2 regions of the Streptomyces tubbatahanensis genome follow, and region 1 is predicted to be linked to the other one. Evidence: predicted binding sites of a transcription regulator. Region 1 holds the regulator's gene; the other holds the start of a gene.
The links. Region 1 encodes HspR, which represses chaperone genes until heat shock. Its sites were predicted from a motif close to TTGAGNNNNNNNNNCTCAA; they were not measured.

Region 1 (4,410 bases):
CTTCGACATCGACGCGAACGGCATCATGCACGTCTCGGCGAAGGACCTGGGGACGGGCAAGGAGCAGAAGATGCAGGTCACCGGCGGGTCCAGCCTGCCGAAGGACGACATCGAGCGCATGATGCGCGAGGCCGAGCAGTACGCGGAGGAGGACCACAAGCGCCGCGAGGCCGCCGAGACCCGCAACCAGGCCGAGCAGCTGGTCTACACCACTGAGAAGTTCCTCCAGGACAACGAGGAGAAGGTCCCCGCCGACACCAAGTCGGAGGTCGAGACCTCCCTCACCGACCTGAAGGAGAAGCTCAAGGGAGAGGACACCGCGGCCATCCGCGAGGCGTCCGAGAAGGTCGCGGCCACCAGCCAGAAGCTGGGCCAGGCGCTGTACGCCGACGCGCAGCAGGCCCAGGCCGGCGGCTCCGAGGCGGGTGCCGGCGCGGCGGACGCGGGCAAGCCCGAGGGCGGCGCCGAGGATGACGTCGTGGACGCCGAGATCGTCGACGACGAGCAGAAGCCCAAGGGCGGTGCGGCGTGACGGAGGAGACCGCGGGCGCCGGCAAGAAGCCGACGCCCGACGTCCCCGCCGACGCCGGCGAGCAGACAGCAGCCGGGGCCGCCTCCGAGCAGGAGGCGGCCCCCGGGCCGGCGGCCGGGGACGCCCAGACCCTTGAGAACGCAGAGGGCGATGTGAGCGCGCAGGACATGTCCAAGCCCGAGGACGCCACCGAGGAGCAGGGCGCCGAAGGCGCCACCGAGGGCGGCGGCAGCGAGCTGGAGGCGGCCCGTAAGGCGCTGGGCGAGCGAACCCAGGACCTCCAGCGGCTCCAGGCGGAGTTCCAGAACTACCGCCGCAGGGTCGACCGGGACCGGGCCGCGGTCAAGGAGATCGCCGTCGCGAACCTGCTGACCGAGCTGCTGCCGGTGCTCGACGACATCGGCCGGGCGAGGGACCACGGCGAGCTGGTCGGCGGCTTCAAGTCGGTCGCCGAGTCGCTGGAGATGGTCGCCGCCAAGATGGGCCTGATGCAGTTCGGCAAGGAGGGCGAGCCCTTCGACCCGACGGTGCACGAGGCGCTGATGCACTCCTACTCTCCGGATGTCACGGAGACGACGTGCGTGCAGATCCTCCAGCCCGGGTATCGGATCGGCGAGCGGACCATCCGTCCCGCACGGGTCGGCGTCGCCGAGCCGCAGCCGGGTGCCGCGGCCGGCACAGGCGGCAAGAGCGAGGGCGGAGCCGACGCCTCGGCAGCAGAAGAGGAGACCGGTGGCCCGGAAGAGGGCTGACCGCGGACGGGAGGAGGGACGTCGAGGATGAGCACCAAGGACTTCATCGAGAAGGACTACTACAAGGTCCTCGGCGTCCCCAAGGACGCCACCGAAGCCGAGATCAAGAAGGCGTACCGCAAGCTGGCGCGGGAGAACCACCCGGACGCCAACGCCGGCGATCCCAAGGCCGAGGAGCGCTTCAAGGACGCCTCCGAGGCGTACGACGTCCTCGGTGACCCCAAGCGGCGCAAGGAGTACGACGAGGCGCGCACCCTCTTCGGCAGCGGCGGGTTCCGGCCCGGCGGCGCCGGCGGCCAGGGCGGCGCGGGCTCGTTCAACTTCGACCTGGGCGACCTGTTCGGCGGCGGGGGCCAGGGCCAGGGCGGCGGCGCGGGAGGGCCCGGCGGCTTCGGCGGCGGCCTCGGCGACGTCTTCGGCGGGCTGTTCAACCGCGGCGGTGCCGGCACCCGCACGCAGCCGCGGCGCGGCCAGGACATCGAGTCCGAGGTGACGCTCAGCTTCACCGAGGCGGTCGACGGGGCCACGGTCCCGCTGCGGATGTCCTCCTCCGCGGCGTGCAAGGAGTGCGCCGGTACGGGGGACAAGAACGGCACCCCGCGCGTGTGCCCCACGTGTGTGGGCACCGGGCAGGTCTCGCGCGGCGGGGGCGGCGGTTTCTCGCTGACCGACCCGTGCGTGGACTGCAAGGGGCGCGGGCTGATCGCGCAGGACCCCTGCGACACCTGCAAGGGCTCGGGGCGCGCCACCAGCTCGCGGACGATGCAGGTCCGCATCCCCGCGGGCGTCAGCGACGGGCAGCGCATCCGGCTGCGCGGCAAGGGCGCACCGGGCGAGCGGGGCGGTCCTGGCGGCGATCTGTACGTCGTCGTGCACGTGGACAAGCACCCGGTGTTCGGGCGCAAGGGAGACAACCTGACGGTCACCGTGCCGGTGACCTTCGCGGAGGCCGCGCTCGGCGGCGAGGTGAAGGTGCCCACGCTCGGCGGTCCGCCCGTCACCCTCAAGGTCCCGGCGGGCACCCCGTCGGGGCGCACGATGCGGGCGCGCGGCAAGGGCGCGGTCCGCAAGGACGGCACCCGGGGCGATCTGCTGGTGACGGTGGAGGTCACGGTGCCGACGGAGCTGGACGACAAGGCGCGGGACGCGCTGGAGACCTTCCAGGACGCCCTCGCGGACGAGGATCCGCGGGCGGCGTTGTTCAAGGCGGCGAAGGGAGACTGAGGTGGACGGCCGGGACGCACGCAGACGGACATTCGCCGCGGGCGGAGCGCGCGCCTCGCGTGCCGCGGCGTACGAGCTGACTGACGAAACCCCGGTCTACGTCATCTCGGTCGCCGCGCAGCTCTCCGGCCTGCACCCGCAGACCCTGCGGCAGTACGACCGTCTTGGCCTGGTCTCGCCCGACCGCACGGCCGGGCGGGGCCGCCGCTACTCGGCCCGCGACATCGAGCTGCTGCGCGAGGTGCAGCGGCTCAGTCAGGACGAGGGCATCAACCTCGCCGGGATCAAACGCATCATCGAGCTGGAGAACCAGGTCACGGCGCTCCAGTCGCGGGTCGCCGAGCTGTCGGCGGCGGTCGAGGGCGCGGCGGCCGCGATGCGGCAGCGGGAGGCGCAGGTGCACGCCTCCTACCGGCGCGACCTCGTGCCGTACGAGGACGTGCGGCAGTCCAGCGCGCTGGTGGTCTGGCGCCCCACGCCCCGCCAGTAGCCCGCCCCCGGGGTGCGGGGGCGGGCGGGGGGATTACTTGGCGAAGCCGTAGCTCAGCAGCTTCTTGGCGTCCTTGGTCCGGTTGGCGGACGAGGTGGAGGCCAGGACGGTACCGATCACGGTCTTGCCGTCGCGCTTCGCGGCGAAGACGAGGCAGTACTTGGCCTCGGGGCCCGAGCCGGTCTTGACGCCGAGCGCTCCGGAGTAGCCGCCCAGCAGCGGATTGGTGTTCGTCCAGTTCATGTAGCGGTAGCCGCCGGAGCGGGTGACCGTCTTCTGCTTGGTGGAGCGGGTCTTCACGATCGAGCGGAAGGTGGTGTTCTTCATGGCGTCCCTGGCGAGCTTCGTCAGGTCGCGCGGGGTCGAGTAGTTGCTGCCCTTGCCGATGCCGTCGAACGAGTCGAAGTGCGTGTTCTTCAGGCCCAGGCTCTTGGCCGAGGCGTTCATCTTGCCGATGAAGGACTTCACCCGGGCGGCGCGCGTGGAGCCGCTGCCGAAGGTGTCGGCCAGCGCGTAGGCGGCGTCGCAGCCGGACGGCAGCATCAGCCCGTACAGCAGCTGGCGGACGGTGACCTTGTCGCCGACGATCAACCGCGCCGAGGAGGCGGTGTTGCGGACGATGTAGTCGCTGTAGGCCTTCTGGATGGTGACCTTGCGGTTCAGGTTCAGGTTCTTCTGGGCCAGCACCACGCGGGCCGTCATGATCTTGGTGGTGGATCCGGTGGACCGCCGGGTGTCGGCGGCCTTGGTGTAGAGGCTCTTGCCCGTGCCGCTGTTCATCACGTAACCGCCCTTGGCGGTGACGGACGGTTTCTTCGCCGCGGCGGCCAGGGCCTGCGCCTGTGCCGGCGCGGCGGCGGTCGCCTGTGTGGGCGTCGTGGCCTGGGCGGGGGCGGTGAGGAGGCCGGTGGTCAGCACGGCCCCTGAGGTGAGGGCGACCGTGGCGACACGACGGGTGCCGGCGATGCCGAGTTTCACTGTCAGCTCCATGTGCCGCCACAGGGCGGCTGGTTGGGCGGGATCCGCGGCCGGGAACGGCCGGGAACTAAGTCGGATAGTAGTCCGTTTGGCGGCTTGAGTGGAATAGACTCAACTTGTTGCATGCTGTAGATAGCAAGCGCCGGAGGCAGGGCGCCCGAGGCGGCACCGGAGGAGGAGCGCACGACAGTGGACGCGGAGCTGACGAACAAGAGCCGGGAAGCGATCAGCGCGGCCAACGACCGCGCGGTGGCCGGCGGCCACCCCGACATCACCCCTGCCCACCTGCTTCTCGCCCTGCTCACGGGCGAGGAGAACGAGAACATCCAGGACCTCATCGCCGCCGTCGAGGCGGACCAGGCGGCACTGCGTTCGGCCGCCGAGAGCCGGCTCGCGGCACTGCCCACCGTCCAGGGCTCGACGGTCAGCAGGCC
Region 2 (4,410 bases), 1.2 Mb from region 1:
ACGGGCAGTTCCAGCTCCGCGCCGCGCGAGCGCAGGTAGGAGAGGGCGATGTGCGCGGACTCCTTCATCACGTCGCCCAGCTGTCCGGTCAGGGTCAGCCCTGAGGCGCCGGTCTCGGGGTCGGCCAGGGACGCCTCGACGAAGAGCACGTCACCACCTGAGCCGGTGACGGCCAGACCGGTCGCGACGCCGGGGACGGCGGTGCGCCGCTCGGCCGGGTCCTGGGCGGCCTCGGGCGTGTGCCGGGGGCGGCCGATGAGCGTACGCAGCTCGTCCACGCCGACGGTGTACGGCAGCTCGGCCTGGCCCAGCTGCTGCCGGGCCGCGACCTTGCGCAGCACCCGCTGCACGGCCCGCTCCAGGGAGCGCACGCCCGCCTCGCGGGTGTACTCGGCGGCGAGCTTGCGCAGCGCCGGCTCCTCCAGGGTGACCTCGCCCTCGGCGAGTCCCGCGCGCTCCAGTTGCCGGGGCAGCAGGTGGTCGCGGGCGATGGTGACCTTCTCGTCCTCGGTGTAGCCGTCGAGTTCGACGACCTCCATGCGGTCGAGCAGGGGCTGCGGGATGGCTTCCAGTACGTTGGCCGTCGCCAGGAAGACGACGTCCGAGAGGTCGAGCTCGACCTCCAGGTAGTGGTCGCGGAAGGTGTGGTTCTGCGCCGGGTCCAGCACCTCCAGCAGCGCTGCCGCCGGATCGCCGCGGAAGTCGGAGCCGACCTTGTCGACCTCGTCCAGCAGGACGACCGGGTTCATCGACCCCGCCTCCTTGATGGCGCGGACGACGCGTCCCGGCTGGGCGCCGACGTACGTGCGCCGGTGGCCGCGGACCTCGGCCTCGTCGCGGACGCCGCCCAGCGCCACGCGGACGAACTTCCGTCCCATCGCGCGGGCCACGGACTCGCCCAGCGAGGTCTTGCCGACACCGGGGGGACCCGTCAGCGCCAGCACCGCTCCCCCGCGCCGCCCGCCGACGACACCGAGGCCGCGCTCGGTGCGCCGCTTGCGTACGGCGAGGTACTCGGTGATGCGTTCCTTGACGTCCTGCAGCCCGGCGTGGTCGGCGTCGAGGACGGCCTGGGCACCGGTGATGTCGTAGGCGTCCTCGGTGCGGACGTTCCACGGCATCTCCAGGACCGTGTCCAGCCAGGTGCGGATCCAGCTTCCCTCGGGCGACTGGTCGCTGGAGCGCTCCAGCTTGTCGACCTCCTTGAGGGCGGCCTTTTTGACCTCCTCGGGCAGGTCGGCGGCCTCGACGCGGGCGCGGTAGTCCTCGCCCTCGCCCTCCGGGTCGCCGTTGAGCTCGGCCAGTTCCTTGCGGACGGCTTCCAGCTGGCGGCGGAGCAGGAACTCGCGCTGCTGCGCCTCGACGCCCTCCTGGACGTCCTTGGCGATGGACTCGGCCACGTCCTGTTCGGCCAGGTGGTCGCGGAGTGCGGCGGTGGCGAGCCGCAGCCGTTCGACGGGGTCGGTGGTCTCGAGCAGCTTGAGCTTCTGCTCGGTGGTCAGGAACGGGGAGTAGCCGGCGTTGTCGGCGAGCTGGGCCACGTCGTCGATCTGCTGCACCCGGTCCACGACCTGCCAGGCGCCGCGCTTGCGCAGCCAGTCGGTGATGAGGGCCTTGTACTCCTTCATCTGTTCGACGACCTGCCCCGGCAGGGGGTCGGGCACCGGTTCGGCGACGGGCGTGCCCAGCACCCACAGGGCGGCGCCGGGACCACTCGTGCCCGTTCCGACGCGGACGCGGCGCAGGGCGCGGATGAGGGCGCCGGGGTCGCCGTCGGCGAGGCGTCCGGTCTGCTCCACGCGCCCTTCGACACCGATGCCGGCGTACGTGCCCTCGACTCGCGGGACGAGCAGCACGCGCGGCTTGTCCGCCGGGGCCGCTCCCTCGGACCCGGCCGACGCACCCTCGGGAGCGGACGCCGTGGACGCGGCCGACTTCGCGGCGTCCACAGCTGCCCGCACATCGCTGTCCGAGAGCTCCAGCGGCACCACCATTCCCGGCAGCACGACGCCGTCCTCGGCGTCGATCGGCAGCACGGGCAGGGCGAGCGGTGCGGACTGGGGCTCCGTGGATTCAACAGACTCAGCAGCCATGATCTCTCCCTAGGCAGGCAAGTTGAGTAGTACCCACTCAATGCTTTTGATGCCCCGGATGTTCCCCCAGTCCCCCGAGGGGCCGTTCGCTCTCAGCGATCACCGCGCCCACCAGCTGAGGGGTTCCGGCCTACGCTGCCCTCATGTCGCATCCCGCCGCCCCTCTCCCGGGCCTCCCGGCCACCGATGACCCCGTCGCTCTCGAACGGCGTGAGGGCCCGTGGGGCGAGGTCGTCCTACGGCAGCGCGGCGCGCACTACGAGATCATCGCCAACGGCTGCTTCCTGATGGACACCTCGGACGGGCGCTCCGAGCGGCTGCTGGTGCGCGCGGCACTGGAGGAGCTCGACGCCCGCGAGAACCCGCGGCTCCTGATCGGCGGGCTGGGGGTCGGTTTCTCGCTCGCGGAGGCGGCGGCGGAGCCGCGCTGGGGCGGTGTCACCGTGGTGGAGCGCGAGCCGGCGATCCTCGACTGGCACCGCACAGGGCCGCTCTCCGGGCTCTCCGCCGACGCCCTGGCGGATCCGCGGACCGCGCTGGTGGAGGCCGACCTGGTGGCGTACGTGCGCGAGGCGGCGGCCGACGGCGGGCGTTTCGACGCGCTGTGCCTGGACATCGACAACGGCCCCGAGTGGACCGTCACCGACGACAACTCCTCGCTCTACTCGCCGACCGGCCTGGCGGCCTGCCGGGAGGCGCTCACTCCGGGCGGCGTCCTCGCCGTCTGGTCGGCCCAGCCCTCGTCCGCATTCGAACGATCACTCGCGAATGCGGGGTTCTGCCGTGTTCGGACGGATGAGATCCCGGTCGTCCGAGGCGTCCCCGACGTGGTCCACTTCGCAGCCCGACCGGCGTAGCCGAGCGGTGTAGCAGGCCCTTACGCTGCTGTTCCAAGAAAGCCGGAAGAGCCACAGGGGCGGGGTCGTATGGACCAGAAGAACACCACTCAGACAGCTGGCGGAGCCGTCGCCGCGACCACCCCCGGTGCTCAGCGACGCATTCTCGTCGTGGAGGACGATCCGACCATCGTCGACGCGATAGCGCGGCGGCTGCGCGCGGAGGGCTTCCAGGTGCAGACGGCAGGTGACGGGCCCGCCGCGGTCGACACGGCCGAGGCCTGGCAGCCCGACCTGCTGGTGCTGGACGTGATGCTGCCCGGCTTCGACGGCCTGGAGGTCTGCCGCCGCGTGCAGGCGCAGCGTCCTGTTCCGGTGCTGATGCTGACCGCGCGGGACGACGAGACGGACATGCTGGTGGGTCTCGGCGTGGGGGCCGACGACTACATGACCAAGCCGTTCTCGATGCGCGAGGTCGCGGCGCGGGTGCACGTGCTGCTGCGCCGGGTCGAGCGGGCGACGCAGGCGGCGAGCACGCCGCGCAACGGCATACTCAGGCTCGGCGAACTGGAGATCGACCACGCCCAGCGGCGGGTCCGCGTCGGCGGCGAGGACGTGCACCTGACGCCGACCGAGTTCGACCTGCTGGTGTGCCTGGCGCACTCCCCGCGCGCCGTGCTCTCCCGCGAGCAGCTGCTGGCCGAGGTGTGGGACTGGGCCGACGCGTCCGGTACGCGCACCGTGGACAGCCACATCAAGGCCCTGCGGCGCAAGATCGGCGCCGAGCGCATCCGCACGGTGCACGGGGTGGGGTACGCGCTGGAGACCCCAGGCCCCGACGGCGCGCCCGCGCCGGTGACGGGCGCCGCGACGGAGAGCTCCTGACGGGCGGCGGGACGGCGCGCGTGTCCGCTTCGGTGTCCAGCCCCTCCGGTTCCTCCGGTTCCTCCGGCCCCCACAGCTCGCACGGCTCATCCGGCTCACCGGGCTCCGGTCCTTCGGGGCCCTGCGGCCCTCCCGGTCGTGGCGACCCTCCCGGGCCGCCGACGCTGCCGGCCCGCTTGCTGAGCCGCTGGAAGCGCTCCGCGGCGGCCCGCCTCGGCTCCCACTGGTGGGACCGGCTGTGGGAGGGTCTGCGGCCCCTGGACCCGTACAGGTCGGTCAAGGCGGCGCTCGGCGCGCTGGTGATCGTCTCCGTGGTGATCACCACACTGCTGGCGCTCTTCGCGGTGCAGTCGGCGACCGAGCTGCGGGTCATCACCATCATCTCGATCGTGGCCTCGCTGCTGATCACCCAGTTCGTGGCGCAGTCGGTGACGGCGCCGCTGGACGAGATGACGGACGCGGCCAAGGCGATGGCGGACGGCGACTACTCCCGCCGGGTGCGCGGCGGGAGGCGGGACGAGTTCGGAGAACTGGCCGAGAACTTCAACCGGATGGCGGCCGACCTGGAGGCCGTCGACCAGCACCGCAAGGAGCTG

Region 2: a site for HspR is predicted at 2,116-2,134, ahead of lon (endopeptidase La). Genes of this name have one in related genera too.

What each region holds. Positions count from the first base shown of each region.
Region 1 covers NZ_CP093846.1:4,041,350-4,045,759, forward strand. Annotated here, with positions in the region: gene dnaK (molecular chaperone DnaK) at 1-532, shown strand, start outside; gene grpE (nucleotide exchange factor GrpE) at 529-1,284, shown strand; gene dnaJ (molecular chaperone DnaJ) at 1,312-2,508, shown strand; gene MMF93_RS17385 (heat shock protein transcriptional repressor HspR) at 2,510-2,998, shown strand; gene MMF93_RS17390 (D-alanyl-D-alanine carboxypeptidase family protein) at 3,032-3,988, opposite strand; gene clpB (ATP-dependent chaperone ClpB) at 4,166-4,410, shown strand, end outside.
Region 2 covers NZ_CP093846.1:5,243,126-5,247,535, reverse strand. Annotated here, with positions in the region: gene lon (endopeptidase La) at 1-2,093, opposite strand, end outside; gene MMF93_RS22675 (spermidine synthase family protein) at 2,237-2,950, shown strand; gene MMF93_RS22670 (response regulator transcription factor) at 3,020-3,814, shown strand; gene MMF93_RS22665 (HAMP domain-containing sensor histidine kinase) at 3,991-4,410, shown strand, end outside.